DNA from 4 places in the Janthinobacterium sp. BJB304 genome. Region 1 is predicted to be linked to each of the others. Evidence: predicted binding sites of a transcription regulator. Region 1 holds the regulator's gene; each other region holds the start of a gene.
What was found. The regulator FNR, encoded in region 1, switches genes on or off when oxygen is low (the NO sensors DNR and NnrR bind a similar motif). The targets are predictions, from matches to a motif close to TTGATNNNNATCAA.
Positions count from the first base shown of each region.

Region 2: the regulator FNR is predicted to act here: its motif matches at 2,868-2,881, upstream of CSQ95_RS03000 (XrtA system polysaccharide chain length determinant).
Region 3: the regulator FNR is predicted to act here: its motif matches at 3,508-3,521, upstream of CSQ95_RS08060 (universal stress protein).
Region 4: the regulator FNR is predicted to act here: its motif matches at 2,039-2,052, upstream of CSQ95_RS08295 (KamA family radical SAM protein).

Region 1 is NZ_PDZN01000001.1:373,402-379,071, reverse strand. Features, by position in the region: gene ccoO (cytochrome-c oxidase, cbb3-type subunit II) at 1-271, shown strand, start outside; gene CSQ95_RS01735 (cbb3-type cytochrome c oxidase subunit 3) at 273-473, shown strand; gene ccoP (cytochrome-c oxidase, cbb3-type subunit III) at 466-1,386, shown strand; gene ccoG (cytochrome c oxidase accessory protein CcoG) at 1,391-2,773, shown strand; gene CSQ95_RS01720 (FixH family protein) at 2,920-3,444, shown strand; gene fnr (fumarate/nitrate reduction transcriptional regulator Fnr) at 3,569-4,327, opposite strand; gene CSQ95_RS01710 (response regulator) at 4,567-5,670, shown strand, end outside.
Region 2 is NZ_PDZN01000002.1:224,471-230,140, reverse strand. Features, by position in the region: gene CSQ95_RS03020 (hypothetical protein) at 1-422, shown strand, start outside; gene CSQ95_RS03015 (serine protease) at 419-1,195, shown strand; gene CSQ95_RS03010 (long-chain N-acyl amino acid synthase) at 1,199-1,945, opposite strand; gene CSQ95_RS03005 (XrtA/PEP-CTERM system exopolysaccharide export protein) at 2,146-2,769, opposite strand; gene CSQ95_RS03000 (XrtA system polysaccharide chain length determinant) at 3,024-4,553, shown strand; gene CSQ95_RS02995 (XrtA-associated tyrosine autokinase) at 4,573-5,397, shown strand; gene CSQ95_RS02990 (TIGR03016 family PEP-CTERM system-associated outer membrane protein) at 5,381-5,670, shown strand, end outside.
Region 3 is NZ_PDZN01000005.1:184,693-190,362, forward strand. Features, by position in the region: gene CSQ95_RS08050 (NADP-dependent malic enzyme) at 1-1,515, shown strand, start outside; gene CSQ95_RS08055 (hypothetical protein) at 1,568-2,437, opposite strand; gene CSQ95_RS08060 (universal stress protein) at 2,507-3,343, opposite strand; gene CSQ95_RS08065 (class I SAM-dependent methyltransferase) at 3,755-4,570, shown strand; gene CSQ95_RS08070 (hypothetical protein) at 4,577-5,077, opposite strand; gene CSQ95_RS08075 (M56 family metallopeptidase) at 5,142-5,670, opposite strand, start outside.
Region 4 is NZ_PDZN01000005.1:236,685-242,354, forward strand. Features, by position in the region: gene CSQ95_RS08285 (methyl-accepting chemotaxis protein) at 1-1,387, opposite strand, end outside; gene CSQ95_RS08290 (cache domain-containing protein) at 1,452-1,910, opposite strand; gene CSQ95_RS08295 (KamA family radical SAM protein) at 2,192-3,556, shown strand; gene CSQ95_RS08300 (nitrate/nitrite transporter) at 3,559-4,908, shown strand; gene CSQ95_RS08305 (fumarylacetoacetate hydrolase family protein) at 4,853-5,670, shown strand, end outside.

The sequences.
Region 1 (5,670 bases):
CCGCTACAGCGACGAATGGCACCGCACGCACTTGAACAACCCGCGCGACGTGGTGCCCGAGTCGAACATGCCGGCCTACCCATGGCTGGCGAAGACCAAGCTGGTGCCTGACGACATCATGCCGAAGATGCGCGCCCTGAAACGCCTGGGCCAGCCGTACAGCGACGAAGAGATCGCCGCCGGCCCCGCGCAGCTGCAGGACAAGACGGAAGAAGACGCCCTGGTCGCCTATCTGCAAGGCCTCGGTACATTAATCAAAACAAGGAATTAGCATGGCAATCGAAAACCTGTTTGACAGCGCCAGCAGCGTCATGACGGTGGTTTCCTTTATGACATTCGTGGGCATCCTGTGGTGGACGTTCAGCCGCAGCAATGGCGACTTCGACGCGGCGGCACGCCTGCCGTTCGCCGACGAGGCGCTCGACTATCCGGCCGATGCCGCGCCGGCACAAGGGGAGCGCAACCATGGCTGACTTTACCAATGGCTTCTGGAATATCTACATCGTCGTGCTGTCCCTGCTGGGCATCATCGGCTGCGGCGTGCTGCTGTACTCGCAGTCGAAAGTGAAAGTGGCCGCCGGCGCCCCCGCCGACGGCACCACGGGCCACGTGTGGGACGAGGACTTGAAGGAACTCAACACGCCGATGCCGCGCTGGTGGATGTGGCTGTTCTACATCACCATCGTCTTCGCGCTGGCCTACCTGTTCCTGTACCCGGGCCTGGGCACCTACGCCGGCAGTCTGGGCTGGAAATCGACGGGCCAGTACGAGGAAGAGCTGAAGAAGGCGGAAGCCGACTACGGCCCCCTGTTCAACAAGTACCTGAGCCAGGACTTGAAGACGGTGGCCGCCGATCCGCAGGCGCAAGCCATCGGCCAGCGTCTGTTCCTGACCTACTGCGCGCAGTGCCACGGTTCGGATGCCCGCGGCAACAAGGGCTTCCCCAACCTGACGGACAAGGACTGGCTGTATGGCGGCGATCCCGACATCATCAAGACCACCATCATGCATGGCCGCAATGGGCAGATGCCGCCGATGGGCGCCGCGCTCGGTTCCGAAAAAGATGTCGAGAACGTGGCCCACTACGTGCTGAGCCTGTCCGGTTCCACCTCGGACCCTGTCAAATCCGTGCTGGGCAAGGCCAAGTTCGGCGCCTGCATGGCCTGTCACGGCGCCGATGCGAAGGGCAACCAGATGCTCGGTGCGCCTAACCTGACGGACAAGGTGTGGCTGTACGGCGGCAGCGCCGATACCATCATGGAAACCGTGCGCAAGGGACGCAGCAACACCATGCCGGCCTTCAGCGATTTCCTCGGCGAATCCAAGGTACACGTGCTGTCGGCGTATGTCTGGAGCCTGTCGAATCCCCAGACGCCAGTGAAATGATGTAATGGAACCTCAAGTCATCAAGATGTATGCGGCCCGCGAGCAAATCTACCCTCGCGAGGCCAAAGGACGCTACGCTACCTGGAGATGGGTATGCGTATGGCTTACCCAGCTCGCGTTCTACGGCTTGCCGTGGTTGACCTGGAATGGCAGGCAAGCCCTGCTGTTCGATTTGACCACGCGCAAGTTCTACATTTTCGGCGTCGTGCTGTGGCCCCAGGATTTCATCTATCTGGCGGCCCTGCTGATCATCTGTGCGTATTTGTTATTCCTCGTCACGGCCATTGCCGGGCGGGTGTGGTGCGGGTTTTCTTGCCCGCAAACGGTATACACGGAAATCTTCCTGTGGGTCGAACGCCGCATCGAGGGCACGCGCAGCGCGCGCATGGCCCTCGACAAGCAGGGCCCCTCCGTGCGCAAGGCGTTCAAGAAGACGGCCAAGCACCTGGTATGGGGCGCCATCGCCCTGTGGACGGGCTTTACCTTTGTCGGCTACTTCACGCCGATCAAGGAACTGGCGCGCGAGGTGACCACCCTCAATTTCGGTCCCTGGGAATGGTTCTGGGTCTTGTTCTACAGCCTGGCAACCTACGGCAACGCGGGCTGGCTGCGCGAGCAGGTGTGCAAATACATGTGCCCCTACGCGCGCTTCCAGAGCGCCATGTTCGACCAGGACACGCTGATCATCACCTACGATGCCAAGCGCGGCGAACCACGCGGCGCCATGAGCAAGAAGGCCGGCAACAACGACAGGCTGGGCGACTGCATCGATTGCACCCTGTGCGTGCAGGTGTGTCCGACCGGTATCGATATCCGCAACGGCCTGCAGTATGAATGCATCGGCTGCGCCGCCTGCGTCGATGCCTGCAACACCGTGATGGACAAGGTCGAGCGGCCGCGTGGCCTGATACGCTACAGCACCGACCATGCGATGGAAAACAACTTCAATTCGAAGCAGATCCGCCAGCGCGCCATGCGCCCGCGCGTGCTGATCTACACGTCCATCCTGGCCCTGATCATCATCGCCGTGTGTACGTCGCTGGCCCTGCGCACGCCCCTGAAGATGGACGTGATCCGCGACCGCGGTTCGATGGGACGCGAAGTGGAAGACGGCATGATCGAAAACGTCTATCGTCTGCAGATCATGAACACCTCGGAGCAAAGCCAGCATTTCAAAATCAGCGCTTCCGGCTTGCCGGGCCTGACCTTGCTGACGCGCGAGGAAGTGACCTTGCAGCCGACGGAAACGCTGGGCTGGCCGATCCGCCTGCGCGTGCCGCACGGCGTGGGCGAGAAGGGCTCGAACAAGATTGCGATCGAATTGCAATCGCTGGACGACCCGTCGCTGCATGTGCGCGAAAGCGCGGTGTTCATCGTGCCGCGGTGATGTTGATTTGGGGTCGGCCCCTCCGGGCCCGACCCCGGTATTTCGCCGTAGGGGTATCATCAATCATGCGTTAGGGTCACTTGATTTTCAACCCGGAAGCAAAAGCTGGGGTCGGACCCAAAGGGTCCGGCCCCAAGGAGAACACAATGTCCGACAGTCTGAAACTGCAACCTCCCGTTGCCCCATGGTACAAGCATCGCTGGCCATGGCTGCTGATGATCGGTCCCGGCCTGTCCGTGGTCGTCGGCAGCTTCATGGGCTATATCGCGTTTACGCAGCCCGACGCGCTGGTGGTGGGCGACTATTACAAGCAGGGCAAGGCGATCAACCAGGATTTGAAGCGCGACACGATCGCCAGCGACCTGGCGATGGATACGACCCTGTCGTATGACGTCGCTGCAGCGCGCCTGAGCGGCTCCGTGCACAGCTTCGGCAAGGCGTACCAGGGGCCATTGCAGCTGCACCTGGCGCATGCGACCCTGCCGGAAAAGGATATCAAGCTGCTGGTGCAGCCCGATGCGGCCGGCAATTTTTCCGTGGCGCTGCCGATGCTCGAGCGCAGCCGCTGGCAAGTGCTGGTGGAAAACGACAAACGCGAGTGGCGCCTGTCCGGCATCTGGACCTGGCCGCTGCAACGCAGCATCGCGCTGCACGCGGATGAGGAACTATAACGTACAGTGCCGGGAAAACCGTAGCGAGCGGCAGTGATTTGTGGCTGAGAAGCACAGCTGTGCTATAGCACAGCGAGCATCGCAGGCCGCAAAGCACGACGCGCAGTAGGTTTTGACGGTGCTGTTACTTGCAGACGTCGGTGCCGGCCGTAATGGCCTTCAGTTTTGCCGGCTGCAAGATCTCGATCTCGCGGTTGGAGACGCGCAGCCAGCCTTCCTTCTTGAATTTCGACAATAAACGGCTGACGCTTTCGATGGTCAGGCCCAGGTAGTTGCCGATTTCCTCGCGCGACATGCGCAACTGAAATTTGCTGGCCGAATAGCCGCGCGCTTCATAGCGCGACGCCAGGTTGACGATAAAGGCGGCAAAACGCTGCGTCGCCTGCATGTTGCCCAGCAACAGCATGACACTTTGCTCGCGCGTGATTTCCTGGCTCATCATGCGGTGGAAATGGCGCAGCAGGGTCGGCATATTGCCCAGCAATTGTTCCAGGCTGGAAAACGGGATTTCACACACTTCGCTGTCTTCCAGCGCCACCGCATTACAGTGGTGGCGGTCGGCGCTGATGGCGTCCATGCCCAGCAGTTCGCCCGCCATCTGGAAGCCCGTCACCTGCTCTTCGCCGCCCGGATTGATCTGGTAGGTCTTGAAGTGGCCCAGACGGATCGCATACAGGTTCTGGAACGAGTCGCCGATGCGGAACAGCGAAGCGCCGCGCACGATCTTGCGGCGGCGGCCGATGATCTGGTCCAGTCTGTCCATGTCGCCCACGTCGAGGCCCATCGGCAGGCACAATTGATGCATGCTGCAGGTCGAGCATCGCGCACGCAACGCTTCCACGGTCACTGTGGGCGAGGTTGGAGTGAGTAGCGCTTCAGTCATGTCGGTACCTTTTAGAAAATGCAACAACAAGTTTACTGCATACAGGGTTGCCGTGTGCCAATTTCACCGCAATTTCGCTGAATAAACGACGTTCCGACTTTAATTATATGGCAACATCGTCAAAAGCCCATGCGGAGAGGGCAATTTGCGTGGCGGCGCTTGCCAAGCTGGGGTATTGATAGGAAAATTCCTGACAGCATTATCTGCCGCCTGTGCCGCCCGGTACTGAAAAGGAAATCATGAAGCCTCTCGGCATCAAAGCAAAAGTCGCGCTGGCCACCAGCCTGACCTCGATCGCCATGATCGCGCTGGTCACCATGATCCAGGTGCAGCACATGCGCGACGATTTCACCAAGGTACTGTTGAGCCAGCAGTCGTCCCTGATCAGCCGCACCGCCGCCGAGCTCGACGACAAGCTGGGCATGCTGCTGCAGATCGTCACCCTGACGGCCCGGCAGCAGCCGCCAGAACTGATCACCCAGCCCGCCCAATTGCGCGAATACTATTCGCGCCGCTCGATGCTGGTGCTGTTCGACGACGTGCTGGTGCTCGACGCGCACGGCGCCGTCGTGGCCGACATGCCGGAAGTGGCGGGGCGCGCCGGCATCAACGTCGCCGAGCGCGAGTATTTCCAGACCGTGCTGCGCACGCGCCAGCCCATGATCACCGAGCCGATGCTGGGCAAATCAAGCGGCATGCCCATCGTGCAGATGGTCGCGCCCATACTCGCCGCCGATGGCCAGGTGGCCGGCGTGGTGATCGGCGTGCTGCGCCTGTACAAGGACAACCTGCTGGGGCGCCTGCGCTCGGAAAAGATCGGCAAGAGCGGCTATTACTTCATCCTCACGCGCGGCGCCGTGCCGCGCTATGTGCTGCATCCCGACACCAGCCGTTTGCTGCAGCCGCGCGTGCCGAACGCCAACCTGACGACCACCCGGCTGCTGAAGGACGATGGCGAAGGCACCATGGTCAGCACCAACAGCCGCGGCATCACGGCCGTCAACAGCTTCAAACGCCTGAAATCGGTGAACTGGCTGCTGGCCGCCTCGCTGCCCCTCCACGACGCCTTCGAACCGTTCGACGGCGTGCTGTACCGGCTGGTGCTGTGGAGCATCCTCGCCTCGCTGCTGGCCGCAGCCGTGCTGGGCTGGGTCACCGTGCGCCTGCTCTCGCCCCTGGTGCGCCTGCGCGACACCCTGCAGGCGCTGCGCACCAGCGGCAGCCGTTTCACCCCCGTTCCCGTACAGCAGCGCGACGAGATCGGCGAGCTGACGGAAGCGTTCAACGGCCTGATGAGCGAGCGCGACCGCCTGCAGCAGGAACTCGAATCGCGCGCGGCGGAG
Region 2 (5,670 bases), on a different contig from region 1:
CGTCCGTGCTGGAAGTCGACAATCTGAGCCTGCGCGCGCCCGGCGGCGAGGAATTGATCGCCAACGGGCGCTTTACGCAGGCGAATAATTACTGGTTTTTCAGCAGCGACCACCATCACTTGCCGTGGCACATCAAGAGCATGGCGCTGCATCTGCTGGTGGAAACGGGCTGGTGCGGCGCCCTGTCCATGCTGGCCCTGCTGGCCGTGGCCGGCCGGCGCCTGCTGCGCCAGGCCAGGGGCGGCGATTCCGGCGCGCTGGCCTGCGCCGCCGCCCTGCTGGGTTTCCTCGTCGTCGGCCTGTTCGACAGCCTGCTCGACGTGCCGCGCATCGCCCTGCTGTGCTATCTGATGCTGCTGTGCGCGCTGCTGAGACCGGCCCACTCCCCGCCACCTCCTGCCCTTGAAAGCGCGCCGCCATGAAAGCCCTGCCGTTGACATGCTTTTCCGCCCTCCTGTTTTGCCTTGCCTTGGCCAGCGCGCCTTGCCGCGCCGATGCTCCGCTGGCGCAAACCATCGCGCGCATCAAACCATCGATCGTCGGCGTGGGCAGCCTGCAAAAGACGCGCACGCCGCCGATGAATTTCATCGGCACGGGCTTCGTCGCCGGCGACGGCTTGAGCGTGCTCACTTGCGCCCATGTGATCCAGAAACTGCTCGACGCCAATCCGAACGAAGTCATCGGCATACTCACGGGCCAGGGCGAGGCAGCGCAATTTCGCCCCGCCAAGGTCCAGGCGCTGGACACGGAACACGACCTGGCCTTGCTGCGCCTGGCGGGCGCGCCCCTGCCTGCCCTGGCGCTGGGTGACGCGGCCACGGTGCGCGAGGGCCAGGCCCTGGCCTTCACGGGCTTTCCGCTCGGGACCTTGCTCGGTTTGCACCACGTGACGCACCGCGCCACCGTGTCATCGCTGACGCCGGTGGTCATGCCCAGCGAAAACGCGCAGCGCCTCGACGTCCGGCGCCTGGCGCAGCTGCAAAAAGCGCCTTACACCGTGTTCCAGCTGGACGCGACGGCGTATCCGGGCAGCAGCGGCAGCCCGCTGTTCGATCCCGAGACCGGTCTCGTCTACGGCATCGTCAACATGGTGTACGTCAAGGGCCTGAAGGAGGCCGCCATCAGCGCGCCGAGCGGCATCACCTACGCGATTCCGGGCGGCTACATGCAGGCGATCTTGCTGAAAAACAAATAAACCTCAGTTGCGCCCCTGCCTCAGCCGGTCTGTAATACCGGGCTCATCCCATGTCGGAAAAAAAAAGGGGTAAAACGACCGTTCACCCCCATGCTGTTCCATCAGGCCACCGTATTTGCGGATCTGGGCCCCCATGTAATCGAGGTCCAGCCGTAGCAGCACGGCCGGCGCCCCCACGCGCGTGCACTCGCGCTCGCCGCCGAAGTCCTGGAAACCCAGCATGCGCTTGTAAAACACCACGTGGCGCGGGTTGACTTCGATCACGTAATCCGTAAAGCCGTGAATATTGTGGGCATAGATATAAGAAATATGAATCAGCGCCGCAAACACGCGCTTGCTCACCCCCTTGTCGATGGCCAGGCGCGACGGTTCGCACAGGCGCCGGCCCTGCTCGCGCAGGACGTCGAGCTTGTCGCGGAAGTTTTCATCGGCGGGCAAGCCCGTCTCGTCATTGTCAAGGCACAAGGTCATGGTGCCGACGGTGGTGCCGGCCGTTTCCGCAAACAGTGTGATTTTATTGAGCGCATGGGCCGTGCCGGGATCGACGGCATAGCCGCGCCAGCCGTACATCTTGCGGATCAGCAAGCTGGCCGCTTCGCGCCGGCCACGCGAATTGGCCATGCGGATATGAAAGCGCTGCAGGTCGAGCTCATGCTCCATGGCCGGGTCGATCTGCCCCTCGCCCACCACCAGGTCGCTGAACGTACCTGGCGTGTCGAAGGAAATAATGGGTTCATCTTCAAAGCTCATCTTGTCCTCACGTTCATCGGCAGCCGTCGAGACGGACTGAAGCCAATGCCTTGTGACAAGAGAAAAACGGGAGAAGTTCCCACCTTTAGCTAAAAAAACAGAAGAAATCTGTCTTTAGATAGCAAAATAACACGCTGAAATTTGCCGAAAAGTACAAAATGACAAATATAAGTGCTGTTTTGACACTGCCGAGGCCGCTGCTAAAAAAAGCTCTCCGGGATCAGTAAAACGTCGCCCGGCCGCATCATGACATTGGCGGAAATATCGCCCTCCTTCAGCAAATCGTCGAGCCGCACCGCCAGCTGCTGCTGGTTGCCTTCGCGCATGCGGATGATGCTGGCTTTGTTGCCAGCAGCGAAGTCGGTGATGCCCCCCACGGCGATGAGCACGTCCATCAGCGACATGCCCTGCCGGTACGGCAGCGCCTGCGGCTTGGCCGCCTCGCCGATCACCCGGATCTGCTCGCCATATGGCCCCGAGAAATTGGTGACGATGACCGTCACCACGGGCTGCTGGATGAACTTGCTCAAGGCTTGCTCGATGTCGCGCGCCAGCTGGGTCGACGTCTTGCCGCTGGCGGCCAGATCCTCGACCAGCGGCGTGGTGATCTTGCCGTCCGGCCGCACGGCCACCGTCAGCGACACTTCCGGATTGCGCCAGACGATGATGTTGACGGAGTCGCCCGGACCGATCAGGTAATCGTGCATGGGAGCGCTGTCGTCGGAAGGCGCCAGCGGATAGCGGGTGCGGCAGGCGCCCAGCAGGCTGGCGGCGCCGGCCAGGACCAGCGTGTTGCAGAGAAATACACGGCGAAATGGATTCATGCGGAGCCTCTTCGAGTCGATGCGCGTCCATGGGCAGCCCCGCAGAACCAGCCTGGGCCGCGAACTTCCTATGATTATTAAAACCCGGCAAGTGAACCTTGAGGCGTATCAAGAAGCAATCATCTTGGGAAATCTTGCTCCGCAGCCGCCCTATACTTTGCTTACTCAACAGACAAGCATTTCTTGCAAGATGTCGTCGTTGTCCGCGCCGCCAACCCATCTGCCGTGCAGCACCGTCACCTGAAGGAAGCGACATGGAAGAATTGATACAGCAACTGCTTTCCGGCTTGAAAGGCATCTGGAAGTACCGCTGGCATGCGGTGCTGGTGGCGTGGCTGGTGGCCATCGGCGGCTTCATCAAGGTGATCACCCTGCCCGATGACTACCAGACGTCGGCGCGCGTGTTTGTCGATACGCAAACCATCCTCAAACCGCTGATGGCCGGCATGACCAGCGTGCCGAACACGGAACAGCAGGTGGCCATCATGAGCCGCACCCTGCTCAGCCGCCCGAACGTGGAGCGGGTCATGCGCATGGCCGACCTCGACCTGGACTCGAAGACCGTGCGCGAGCACGAGGCCCAGCTGGACGAGTTGATGAGCCGCATCAAGATCACGGGCACCAATGCCTATGACATCTACACCATCAGCTACAGCGGACGCGATCCCAAGCTCGTGCGCGACGTCGTGCAAAGCCTGCTGACCATCTTTGTCGAAGGCAGTTTCCAGGGCAAAAAAGGCGATTCGCAGAAGGCGGTGCAATTCATCGACGAGCAGATCAAGAATTACGAGGACAAGCTGAGCGCGGCGGAAAACCTGGTGAAGGAATTCAAGATCCGCAACAACCTGCTGCTGCCACGCCAGGGCATCGACTATGGCAGCCAGTTGCTGATGTCGTCCGATAGCCTGAACAATGCCAAGCTGGAACTGGTCGAGGCGGAACAGGCGCGCAAGGCCATCCAGAGCCAGATCGAGGGCGACGAGCCCGTGCTCGACATGGAGCCGAACGCATCGTCCATCACGAATCCCGAACTCGACGAACGCATCGCCTCGCTCAACAAGAACCTCGACAACCTGCGCATGCAATTTACGGAATTGCACCCCGACATCATCGCCTCGAAGCGCCTGGTGGCCCAGCTGGAAGAGCGCAAGATCGAGGAAAGCAAGCTGAAAACGGCGTCCGGCGACCCGGGCAAGAACTACAGCCCCATGCTGCAGCAATTGAAGGTGGCGCTGACGGACGCGGACGCCAAGGTGGCCGCCATCCGCGCCCGCGTGCAGGAATACACGGCGCGCAACGAACGGCTGCTGGCGCAGAGCAATGCCGTACCCGAGGTGGAATCGCAGCTGGCGCAGCTCAACCGCGACTACATCATCAACAAGGAAAACTATGAAAAGCTGATCGGCCGGCGCGAAGCGGCCAAGCTGTCGGGCGAACTCAGTTCCACCACCGAAATGATGGCATTCAAGATCATCGACCCGCCCACGGTGCAATATGCGCCCGTCGGCCCGAACCGCCCGCTGCTGTTCAGTGCGGCCCTGGGCGCGGCGCTGGTGGCCGGCGTCGCCACGGCCCTGCTGATCAGCCAGGTGCGCCCCACTTTCCTCAGTCCCTCGGAACTGCGCGATGCGACGGGCTTGAACGTGCTGGGCACGGTATCGATGAACTGGACGCCGCTGCAGCAGGTACGCCGCCGCCGCGCCCGCTATGGCTTCGGCGCCTGCCTGGGCAGCCTGTTCCTGCTGTACGGCGGGGTCATGACGGCCGCGCTGCTGAAATTCTAGAGCCACCAAGGGAGCGACGATGAGCAGCAAGGACAGCGGCAAGCAGGAACCCACGATCCTCGGCGTGGCCGAGGCCAGCGTGCCCTATGGCGTGGATGGCGCGCAGGCGGCCCGGTCGTCCCAGTACCGGACCTTGAACCTGGACCGGCTGGCCGAGCAAGGCATGCTCACGCACGATGGCGGGCGCAGTTCGGTGGCCGAGGATTTTCGCATCATCAAGCGCCCGCTGCTGCGCCAGGCGCGCGCCAGCGGCGCCGAGGCCATCCGCCACGGCAACCTGATCGTCGTCACCAGCGCCATGCCCGGCGAAGGCAAGACCTATTGCGCCATCAACCTGGCCATGAGCATCGCCATGGAAATGGACATGACGGTGCTGCTGGTCGATGCCGACGTGGCGCGCCCGTCCGTGCTGAAAGTGCTGGGCCTGCCGCCGGAACCGGGGCTGATGGACGTGCTGCTCGACCCGCAACTGGCGATGGCCGACGTGATCCTGAAAACCAATGTGGCCAATCTGAGCATCCTGCCCGCCGGGCGCAGCAACAAGCACGCGACGGAATTGCTGGCCAGCCGGGCCATGAGCCGGCTGCTGGCCGAAATCGCCAGCCGCTATGGCGACCGCATCGTCGTCTTCGATTCGCCGCCCTTGCTGATCACCAGCGAAGCGCACGCGCTGGTGGGGCAGATGGGACAAGTGGTGATGGTGGTCGAGGCGGAAACAACGACACAGCACGCCGTCAAGGAGGCGCTGCGCCAGATCGAGTCGTGCGAACACATTCATTTAATCTACAACAAGACCAAATCGTTCCCCGGCAACGACTACTACGGTTATGGCTATTACGATTAGCCGCGGGGTTTCGCTACCGCCGCCGCTGCTGCTGCCCTTGCTATCCCTGCTGCTGCCCCTGCCGGCCGGCGCCGTCGACTGGCTGGTGAAACCATCGCTGCGCCTGCGCGAAAGCTATACGGACAACGCCTTGCGCGCGCCGCCGGGCCAGGCGCAATCGGACTTCATTACGGAAATCACGCCCGCCATCGCCCTCATCGGCACGGGTCCCCGCCTGCGCGTGCACCTCGACTACAGCTGGCATAAATACCTGTCGGGACAGCGCGCCGATAC
Region 3 (5,670 bases), on a different contig from region 1:
TTCCTCGGCGTTTCCGCCGCCGGCGTGCTGAAACAGGACATGGTGCGCAAGATGGCGCCGAACCCGCTGATCCTGGCGCTGGCCAACCCGAATCCGGAAATCCTGCCGGAAGAAGTCAAGGCCGTGCGCAGCGACGCCATCATCGCCACGGGCCGTTCGGACTATCCGAACCAGGTCAACAACGTGCTGTGCTTCCCCTACATCTTCCGCGGCGCCCTCGATTGCGGCGCGACGACGATCACGCGCGAGATGGAAATCGCCGTCGTGCACGCGATCGCCGATCTGGCGCACGCCGAGCAGTCCGACATCGTGGCCACTACCTACGGCATCAGCAACCTGTCGTTCGGCCCTGAATACCTGATCCCGATGCCGTTCGATCCGCGCCTCTTGATCAAGATCGCGCCGGCCGTGGCCAAGGCGGCCGAGGATTCCGGCGTCGCCACGCGTCCGATCAAGGACTTGCAGGCGTACGCGGACAGCCTGCAGCAATTCGTCTACCGCAGCGGCACCTTCATGAAGCCGCTGTTCCTGATGGCCAAATCCACGCCGGCCGAACTGAAACGCATCGTCTACGCCGAAGGCGAAGAAGAGCGCGTGCTGCGCGCCGTGCAAGTGGTGGTCGATGAAAAACTGGCGCGTCCCATCCTGGTGGGCCGTCCGCCCGTGCTCGAAGCGCGCATCCAGAAGTTCGGCCTGCGCCTCAAGCAAGGCGTCGATTTCGACGTCATCAACCCGGACTTCGACGAGCGCTATCGCGATTACTGGAATACGTACTACGCCATGACGAGCCGCAAGGGCGTCACCGAGGAATACGCGAAACTGGAAATGCGCCGTCGCCACACCCTGATCGGTTCGATGATGATCCACAAGGGCGACGCGGACGGCATGATCTGCGGCACCTTCGGCACCACCCAGCTGCACCTGAAATACATCGACCAGGTGCTGGGCAAGCGCGCCGGCAGCAACGTGTATGCGGCCATGAACGTCTTGATCATGCCGGAACGCCAGCTGGTGATGGTCGACACGCACGTCAATGAAAACCCGGACGCCGAGCAATTGGCCGAGATCACCATCATGGCCGCCGAAGAGATGACCCGTTTTGGTTTGTCGCCGCGCGCGGCCCTGCTGTCGCACTCGAACTTCGGTTCCAGCGACAGCGCCTCGGCGCAAAAGATGCGCGCCGCGCTGGCCATCGTCAAGGAACGCGCGCCGGACCTGGAAATCGACGGCGAAATGCACGGCGATACGGCCCTCGACAGCAAGCTGCGTCAGAAAATCATGCCGAATTCGGCACTGAAGAACGACGCCAACCTGCTCGTCATGCCGAACATCGAGTCGGCCAACATCGCCTACAACCTGGTCAAAACGGCCGCCGGCAACGGCATCGCCGTGGGCCCGATCCTGCTCGGCTGCGCCAAGCCCGTGCACATTCTGACGCCATCGGCCACCGTGCGCCGCATCGTCAACATGACGGCCTTGTGCGTGGTCGACGCCGTGGCGCAGCGCAAAGCCTAAGCTTTTAGTTGCCGCCTGAAAGCCGCGCCATCCGCAAGGAGGGGCGGCTTTTTTACGTCGGTGGCACGGGCAGGGCCGTGGCGGCCGGATGGCGGCGCAGGTAATAGTGGCGGTACAGCATGATCTCGCCCCATACCAGCAGCAGCGCGACCAGCGCGAACAGGCCCAGCGTGATCTTGAGCGAATTGAAATAGGCGCCGGCCTGGCGCTTGATGGCATCGATGAAGATCATCGGCACTGACTTGTCGAGTTTGCTGAAGTCGGCCTGGCGCGCCACGTCGGTGGTCAGGCGCACGGCCAGGTCGGTGCCCAGCGCGGCCAGCTCGCCCGTCGCCTGGCCACGGAAGTTGGCGCCCTTGAGCGCTTCGCCGAGCAGGCCGACCCTGGCGATCAGCTGTTCCTGCAGCACTTGCGTCAGCAGCACGCTGCCGCGGCGCAGGATGAATTCATTGATCCAGCGCGCCTTGCTGCGTTCCCAGTAGCTGCTGGACGTGGGCTGGTAATACATGCCTTGCACGAAGGGTTCGAGCAGGCTGCGCACGCTGATGGGCTGGCCCGGGGCGATCAGCCTGGCCTGCTGCTCCAGGTAGACGCGCAGCGCCGGCATCTGCGCTTCGACCACCGGCTGCAGGTCGCGCTCGAGGGCCTGGTTGACCATGCGGTGTGCGCTGTGCACGGCGCCAAACCCGCCGCCGAGGAGCGGCAGCGCGAACAGGATCAATACATAGCTGAGCTTGGCGGCCACATGCCAGGCGCGCGGACGGCGCACGAGCAGGCATTTTCTGGCCAGCTGGTAGCAGATGCCGAGCGCCAGCACAAAGCCGAGCATGCCATACAGCAGCATCGATGGCAGGGCGGTCCACAGCAGTTCGCTGCCGAACGGCGCCAGGCTGCTGCCCCAATTGATCATTTGTTGCTTCATCTACATTGCCTTGATATGGAAAATCAGGCAAGTATAGCCATTGTGCAACAGAACGTGGCGCGCGGGATCTCAGTGCGCCATCAGCACGGGCAAGGTCATCTGGCGCAGCACCGTTTCCGTCACGTCGCCCAGCAGGATTTCGCGGAAGCGGGCGTGGCCGTAGCCGCCCATGACCAGCAGGTCCGCATGCACTTCGGCCGTCATGGCCAGCAGCGCCGCGCCGACGTCGCCCGTGGTGACGGCGGGGCGCACCTCGACGGGCACGCCATGGCGGCTCAGGTAGGCGGCGATGTCGGCGCCCGGATGGCGGGCCGGCTGTGCGTGGCCGGCCGGCGGGTGCAGCAGGGCCAGTACCACCAGGCGCGCCGCGCGCAGCAGCGGCAGGGCGTGGCCGATGGCGCGCGTCGCTTCCATGCTGCCATCCCAGGCCACCACCACGGTGTTGTCCACTTGCGCGAATTGACCGCTGCGCGGCACGATCAGCACGGGACGGGCCGCGTTCAGCATGACGTAGGGCACCAGGTCGCTCATGGTGCCGGGCAGCGCTTCGCTGGCGTCGTGCTGGCTGAGCACCGTCAAGTCGCTGTAGCGGGCGCTGACGGCCAGGCCGCCATCCTCGTCGTCTTCGATCAGGCGCCGCTCGAGCGAAACGGCGCCGGCCTGGCGCGCCAGCGTTTCAAACTGGTCCAGCGCCTGCTCCGCCTGCCCGTGCAGGGCATTGATCTGCGCCGCCACGGCGCCGCCGCGCATGCCGCGGTTGTTTTCCAGGGTAAAGCGCGACACGCCCGTCATGGCGGCGCCGATCAGGTGCGCCTGGTGCGTGTGCGCCAGCCGCGCCGCGATGGCGATGCGCTGCGGCGCATGGCGCGACAGGTCGGCGTGGACGAGGATGGATTTGTAAGCCATGGTGTCATTCGCTAGTCAGGGTGGCAACAAGGCTAGAACGGCAACACGGGCAAGTCCAGCATTGCCGTGCTGGACGGCAGTTTTCTTATGCGGGGCTTGACGTGGGTCAAAAAAACACGGGCGATGGCCATCTGCAAGTCCATCGGCAGAAAATTGCGAGGTGTTTGATGTGCATCAAAATGCCTGGCTTCCTGCCGGCGATAATGGCATTGAACTCCTTGCCCTTCCAGTGGTCTGCATCGGCGCCGGCGCCATCTGTCCGGCACTTCTTTGTGTGACGCAACAACGCTGGCCGTGGCGGGAGTTCACTTCTCGGGCTTCCAGGCCTTCTCGTATTCTTTTCGGCCAGCACGCGCAGTGTGGCGCCTTGCCTGGAGTCATGCTACATTCGCGTCCTGTTTTTCTGAAAGGATGACGATGCCTTTAGGTAATAACGGTAACAACTTCTTGCGGCACAATCAGCAAGCCTGGGATGCGCAGGCTGCACGGAACAGCCCGTGGTCGCAGCCCGTCGACAGCGCCACCGTCGCCGCGGCCCGTGCCGGGCAGTGGCAAATCCATCTGACGCCCGGTCCCTTGCCGGCCGGCTGGCTGGGCGAGGTGCGTGGCAAGCGCATCCTGTGCCTGGCCGGTGCCGGCGGGCAGCAGGCGCCCGTGCTGGCTGCCGCCGGCGCGCACGTCACCGTCTTCGATCTGTCTGAACAGCAACTGGCGCAAGACCGCATGGTGGCCGAACGCGACGGCTTGCAACTGGCCACCGTCCAGGGCGACATGCGCGACCTGGCCTGCTTTGCCGACGCCAGCTTCGATGTCATCATCCACCCCGTGTCGAACCAGTACGTGCCCGATATCGCTCCCGTGTGGCGCGAATGCGCGCGCGTGCTGGCCGATGGCGGCGTGCTGCTGAGCAGTTTCTTCAATCCGGCCGTGTTCATCGGCGACCGCGATCCGCAATGGGCACAGCAGGGCTTGATACGGCCCCGTTTCGTGCTGCCGTATTCGGATGTGGAGGATATGGATGCCGATGTGCTGGCGGCGCGCATGGAAAAGGGCGAGGCGCTGGTCTTCGGCCACGGCCTGGACAGCCAGATCGGCGGCCAGCTGGCGGCGGGTTTCGTGCTGGCCGGTTACCACGAGGAAATGCATCCCCACCCACGCTTTGAAATTGAAAAATTCCTGCCCAGCTTTATTGCCACGCGGGCCGTCAGGCTGGCGCGCGCGCTATAGCGATCATTAGTTGTACGGCTGCAAGTCCAGCCAGACGGCGTACGACAGGCGCTTGCCGTTCCACAGGCCGCCGCCGCGGATGACGGCGTCGCACGAGGTCAGCTGGCCTACCAGATCCATGCGGCCCAGGTTGCGGCGCAGGCGCAGGGCGTCGTTGTGCGACAGGTAGCCCACCAGCAGGCCGTCGATGAAGACGGCGATGGCCTTGTCCTGGAACGGGTTGGCATCGTCGCAGACGAGCAGGGCCAGGCATTTTTCTTCCGCGTTGCCGGGGCCGTGTTCGCCGGCCAGCCTGGCGATGGCACTCTGGTACATCGCTTCGTTTTCCACTTCCGACGCAAAGCGCCCCTCGTCGCTCCAGTGGTGCGCCGGTGCGCCCGCAGGGATCGCCGGCACGTACTGGCGCACGGAGACGAGCGGCTTGTGCAGCGGTTTGACGGGCGTGCGGCCGCTGAAGACGTAGTACAGCAGGGCGATGACGATCACGATGGCAAGCAGGTAAAGCATGGTATCTCTCTGATTTCGAAGGGGGAAGCCGGGATCGCGGGCGTGCCGCGCGGCGTTGCCGCTACTATAGCAAGTTCGCCGCCCGGTCCCGGGTAAATCTGGCCATGATCCGGCGCCGCCGGCGCAGCGCCAGCGGATCGTTCAGCACGATGGGCGAGGCGCCCGTCAAGCCCGAATAATACTGGCCGTGCCGGCGCAGGACGAAGGCATAGTCGCGCAGCGCGTGGCCGTGCGCCAGCATGCGCGCATCGCAATCGACCTCGATGGCAAAGCGCAGCCGGTGCAGCTGCCACCACAGGGGCACATTCCACGGCATGATCACGATCAAGGCGTAGGCCAGGGCCAGCAACTGCGGATCGCGCGCGGCCAGCCGGCATTGTGCGTGCGCCAGCAGCAGCGCTTGTTGTTGGGGAGGAATCAGTTGCAGCCAGACGGGCATCACGATGCGCGGCCGCAGCAGTCCCGCCACGCAGGGGCCGATGCCGCCGCTCAAGTACACGGGAGTACCCAGCAGCGATGTTTTCTGCCAGCGGCGCTGGTGCGACAGCAGCCAGATGCTGCGCAGCACCAGCATCAACAGCATGCCGCTCGAT
Region 4 (5,670 bases), on a different contig from region 1:
CCTGCTCGGCGCTGGCCTCTTTCACGCGCTGGATGATCTCGTTGACTTGCTGCACCGAGGCCACGATGGCGCCCATGCTGTCGCCCGCCTGCTGCACGGCCACGCTGCCGCCGTCGATGGTGGTGACGGAGGTGGCGATCAGGGTCTTGATTTCCTTGGCCGCCTGCGCCGAGCGCTGCGCCAAGGTGCGCACTTCCGACGCCACCACGGCAAAGCCGCGGCCCTGCTCGCCCGCGCGCGCCGCCTCCACCGCCGCATTCAGCGCGAGGATATTGGTCTGAAAGGAAATGCCGTCGATCACGCCGATAATATCCACGATCTGGCGCGAATTGGCCCGTATCGTCGCCATTGTCGCTACCGCCTGCTGCATCGATGCTCCCCCTTGCACGGCCAGGGTCGACGCTTGTCCCGCCAGCTCGCAGGCCAGCTGGGCATTGTCCGCATTGTTGTTGACGGCTGCCGTCAAGGTTTCCATGGCGCTCGATGTTTCTTCCAGCGAACTGGCTTGCATTTCCGTGCGCGCCGACAGGTCCAGGTTGCCGGTGGCAATTTCGCGCGAGGCCGTGTCGATCGATTGCACGGCGCCCGTGATGGTGCGCAAGGTCTGGTTCAGGTGGGCGATGGTCTGGTCCAGCACGCGCGACGTGGCGGCGATTTCGTCATTGCCCGGCTTGGGAGCGCCGGCCATCAGCTTGCCCGCCGCCAGGTCTTGCACGGCGTCGGCAATGCCGCGGATTTCCACCAGCATGGCGCGGCGCACCAGCATGGTCACGACGATGGAGACGAGGATCGACAGCAGGACCGTCAGCAGCAGGCTCCAGCCCAGGCTGCGGAACTCGGCGCTGGCCGTCGCGTGGGCCTGGCTGCTGAGCGTTGTTTCCAGGGCAGACAGTTGCGCCAGCTGCGTATTGAACTGGACGAATTGGGTTTCCGCCTTGAGCATGGAGTTGGTGGCGATCGACTGGTCCATCTGCGCCATTTCCATGGTTTCCAGTACCGCCTTGCGATAGCCGGCCAGGGCCGTGATGGCCGCATCGACCAGGGTGCGCTCGGCGCCCGTGGCCGTGGAACGCAGCGTGCCCAGCTGGGCGCCGATGGCCGCGTGGCGCGCCTTGATCTGTTGCTCCAGCGCATCGAGGCGGGCCTTGGCGAAGCTGCCATTCGTCCATGACAGCAACTGGTACATATTGCCATGTACGTGTTTGGCCTCGCCTAGTACGTCCGCGGCCGCCTTCAAATGCGTAATGCGCACCCGCACCATGTTTTCCAGCGAGGCATTTTGCCGCACCATGCCATACCAGGCGCCGCTCGAGCTGAGTATCAGCAACAGCAAGACCAGGGTGGGCGCCAGCAATAATTTTGGTCCGATGCGTAATTGATTGAGCATGCTTGACTCCTGGCTATGGCTGATCAAACCGCAGGCGGCGCGCGGCGTGCGCGCCGCCCCTGCCTTATTTTTTGTAGATGCCCGCTTCCAGCACCACATCGTTGACGCGCAGGATGTAGGTGGTCTTCGGCTCGATCTTGCCGCTGGTGGGATTCTTGTACTGGTAATCGACCCAGCCCTTGCCCTGTTTTTGCGCCAGCTCGATGATTTCACGCCGATATTTCTTGCCATTCGCGTCCGGCACATCCGTCAAATCCTTGCCCACGATGGAAGGATTGATGGGGTGGGCCAGCACGATGCCCGTCTTGATGTCGCGCATGTCCACGTACAGCGAGCCCTGCACGAAGTCCGGGTCTTTCGCCGTGATTTTCTTCATCATTTCTTCCTTGCTATGCGCCTTCATGAAGGCGGCGCCCCGTTCGGCCATGGCGATGGCGTCTTTTTCCGTTGGTTCGACCGCGGCACTGACGCTGCCGCCGGCAAATGCCAGGCACAGCAGGCTACCCGTGAATAAGCGTTTCATGAAAGCTCCTTGTGATATCGAGGGATGTGTTGCCAAGCCGTAATTTACGTCGCCGACAGTCCCATCAAATTGCGGTGGAACAAACTTAGGTGTTGCTTGTAGGCAGCATGCAACGTATCGACCGCTTGTTGATATGTAGCAATTTGGTTCTTATAGGCAAGAACTATGATGACTTTCACAGCATGCCGAGCTGGACTGGCATGGAGAGGAAAAAGCTGGAATTGGCCGATATACGGCTGATTTCATGAAAGTTGTCGCCATTTACAGGCAAGGAGCTGATCGTGTCCGCACTCATTACCGAGCCGTTTGCACCCAAGTTCAAGCCGTATACGCGGCAAACCATTCAACAGGCGCGGCAGTGGGAATGGCTGCCGGAAGAGCAGCGCGAAGCCGTGCAGGTGGTCTCGCACGTCTTGCCATTTCGCACCAATGAATATGTGCTTGATCAGTTGATCGACTGGAACAACATCCCTGACGATCCCATCTACCGCCTCGTCTTTCCCCACCGCGACATGCTGCCGCCCGAGCAGTACGCGCACCTGCGCGACCTGGTGCTGGTGCAGCGGGACAAGGCGGCCATCGACGCCTATGTGCATGGCTTGCGCCTGGGAATGAATCCCCATCCGGCCGGGCAAATGACGCATAACGTGCCGAGGGTCAACGATGCGCCCGTGCGCGGCCTGCAGCATAAGTATGCGCAGACGGTGCTGTTTTTTCCCAGCGCGGGCCAGACCTGCCACGCGTATTGCACTTTCTGTTTTCGCTGGCCCCAGTTCGTCGGCATGGACGACATGAAGTTCGATGCGCGCGAATCGAACGAGCTGGCCGCCTACCTGAAACTGCATCCGGAAGTGACGGACGTGCTGATTACGGGCGGCGATCCGATGATCATGAACACGCGGCAGCTGGCGGCCTACCTGGAGCCGCTGCTGGCGCCGGGCCTGGAACATATCCAGAACATCCGCATCGGCACCAAGGCGGTGGCGTATTGGCCGCAGCGCTTTGTCTCGGACCGCGATGCGGATGACTTGATGCGCCTGTTCGAGCGCATCGTCAAGGCGGGCAAGAACCTGGCCGTGATGGGCCATTACAGCCATGCCGTCGAGTTGCGCCAGGACATCGCGCAGCAAGCCGTGAAACGCATCGTTTCCACGGGCGCCACCTTGCGCATGCAGGGGCCGCTGATCCGCCACATCAACGAAGACCCGGCAAGCTGGGCTGAGCTGTGGCAGACGGGTACGCGCCTGGGGGCGATTCCGTATTACATGTTTGTGGAACGGGATACGGGCCCGCGCGGCTATTTCGAGTTGCCGCTGGCGAAGGCGCACGAAATTTTCCAGGCCGCCTACCAGATGGTGTCGGGCCTGTCGCGCACGGTGCGGGGACCGTCCATGAGCGCCTTTCCCGGCAAGATCGTCATCGACGGCATCGTCACCATCAATGGCGAAAAACTGTTTGCCCTGCAATTCTTGCAGGCACGCAACCCGGACTGGGTGCGCCGGCCGTTCTTTGCGAAATTCGATGCGGAAGCGACGTGGATGGACGATTTGAAACCCGCGTTCGGCCACGATAAATTCTTCTTCCAGACGGATGAACCTGTGCCGCAGCTGCCGCATAAAATCATCCGCCTGGCACAGGCTGCCTGAGCATGCACGCGGCCGGTGCGCCCGCCCGCTCCGGCGTGGCCGTGTTTTGCCTGGTATTCCTGCCATTCGCGCTCGGGCATTACCTGTCGTGCCTGCTGCGCGGCGTGAATGCCGTGCTGACGGCGGAATTGCTGGGCGCCGTCGCCCTGACGCCAGCTCAGCTGGGCCTGCTGACCAGCGTCTTTTTTCTCGCCTTTGCGCTGGTGCAATTACCAGTCGGCATGGCGCTGGACCGCTACGGCCCCCGCACCATGCAACTGTGGCTGCTGGCGCTGGCGGCCCTGGGCGTGTGGCTGTTCAGCCGGGGCCACAGCTTTGCCGAGCTGATGTGGGCGCGCGCCATCATGGGCGCCGGGCTGGGCGGCTGTTTCATGGCTGCCGTGAAAGCGATCTCGTGCGCCATCGCGCCGTCGCGCCTGCCTTCCGTGCATGGCTATCTGATCGCCGTGGGCGGCCTGGGCGCGGCCACGGCCACCATGCCCGTCAAGCTGGCCCTGCATTACACGGACTGGCGCGGCGTGTTCCTGGGGCTGTCGCTGGCGGCGCTGGCCGTCGGCTTGCTGATCCGCCTGCTGTCGCCGGCCATGCCCGCGCCTGCCGCTGGCAGGAACAAGGTGAGCAAGGTCAGCGTCTGGAGCGTGTACCGCGATCCCGGCTTTCGCCGCACCATCGCGCTGATCCTGTTGCCGCACACGGTGTTCTTTGGCGTGCAGGGCTTGTGGGTGGGGCGCTGGCTGGCCGACGTGGGCGGCTTGTCCGATGACAGCGTGGCGTATTTGTTGTACCTGGGCATGGCGGCCGTCATCTTCGGCGCCATCGGCATGGGCATGCTGACGGAATGGGCCGGGCGGCGTGGCATTGCGCCCATGCAAGTGGCGGCCGCCGGTATCGTCCTGTTTGTCGCCGTGCAAGCGGCGATGGCGTGCAATGTCGTGCCCGGCCTGCCGTTGCTGTCCGTGCTATTTACCTTGCTGGGCACGGTGACGGGCCTCGAGTATGCGATCGTCGCACAAAGCATGCCGGCCAGCCTGACGGGCAGGGCGGCCACCTGTCTGAATTTGCTCATTTTCACGGGCGCCTTCCTGGTGCAGGCGGGCTTTGGCCTGATCCTCGGCTGCTGGCCCCTGAACAGCCAGCAGCAGTACCCGCCGCAGGCGTACCAGGTGGCGTTTGGCGTGCTGGCAGCCTTGCAACTGCCGGGACTTGCGATGTTTTTCATCAACCGCTACAGGCGTGCCGGGCCATCCGGTAAAATGGCAGCCTGCACAGCGGCAATGATCAACTCCAAGGAAGACTATGAAACTCGTTCGTTATGGACGTCCAGGCAAGGAAAAACCGGGCCTGATCGATGAAGAAGGCAAACTGCGCGACCTGTCCGGCGTGATTGCCGATATTGACGGCGCACAACTGTCCGACAAGGCCTTGCGCAAGCTGGCCAAGATCGACGAAAAGACCTTGCCCCTCGTGCGCGGCAACCCGCGCTTCGGCGTGCCGCTGGCCAAGGTCGGCAAGTTCATCGGCATCGGCCTGAACTACGCGGACCACGCGGCCGAATCGGGCATGCCGATCCCGGCCGAACCCATCGTGTTCATGAAGGCGATCACTTGCCTGAACGGCCCGGACGACAATGTCGTGCTGCCGAAAGGCTCGAAAAAGACGGACTGGGAAGTGGAGCTGGGCGTGATCATCGGCACGCGCGCGCAGTACGTGAGCGAAGAGGACGCCTTGAAATACGTGGCCGGCTATTGCGTCGTCAACGATATTTCCGAGCGCTCGTTCCAGCTGGAACGGGGCGGCCAGTGGGACAAAGGCAAGGGCTGCGACACCTTCGGCCCTGTCGGCCCGTGGCTGGTGACGCGCGATGAAGTCATCGACGAGCAGGACCTGGACCTGTACCTGGAAGTCAACGGCAAGCGCATGCAGACTGGCAATACGCAAACCATGATCTTCACGGTGGCGCAGATCGTCAGCTACCTGTCGCAATTCATGACCCTGGAACCGGGCGACGTGATCGCCACGGGCACGCCGCCGGGCGTGGGCCAGGGCCGCAAGCCGCAGCGCTTCCTCAAAAAAGGCGACAGCCTGCGCCTGGGCATCGCCGGCCTGGGCGAACA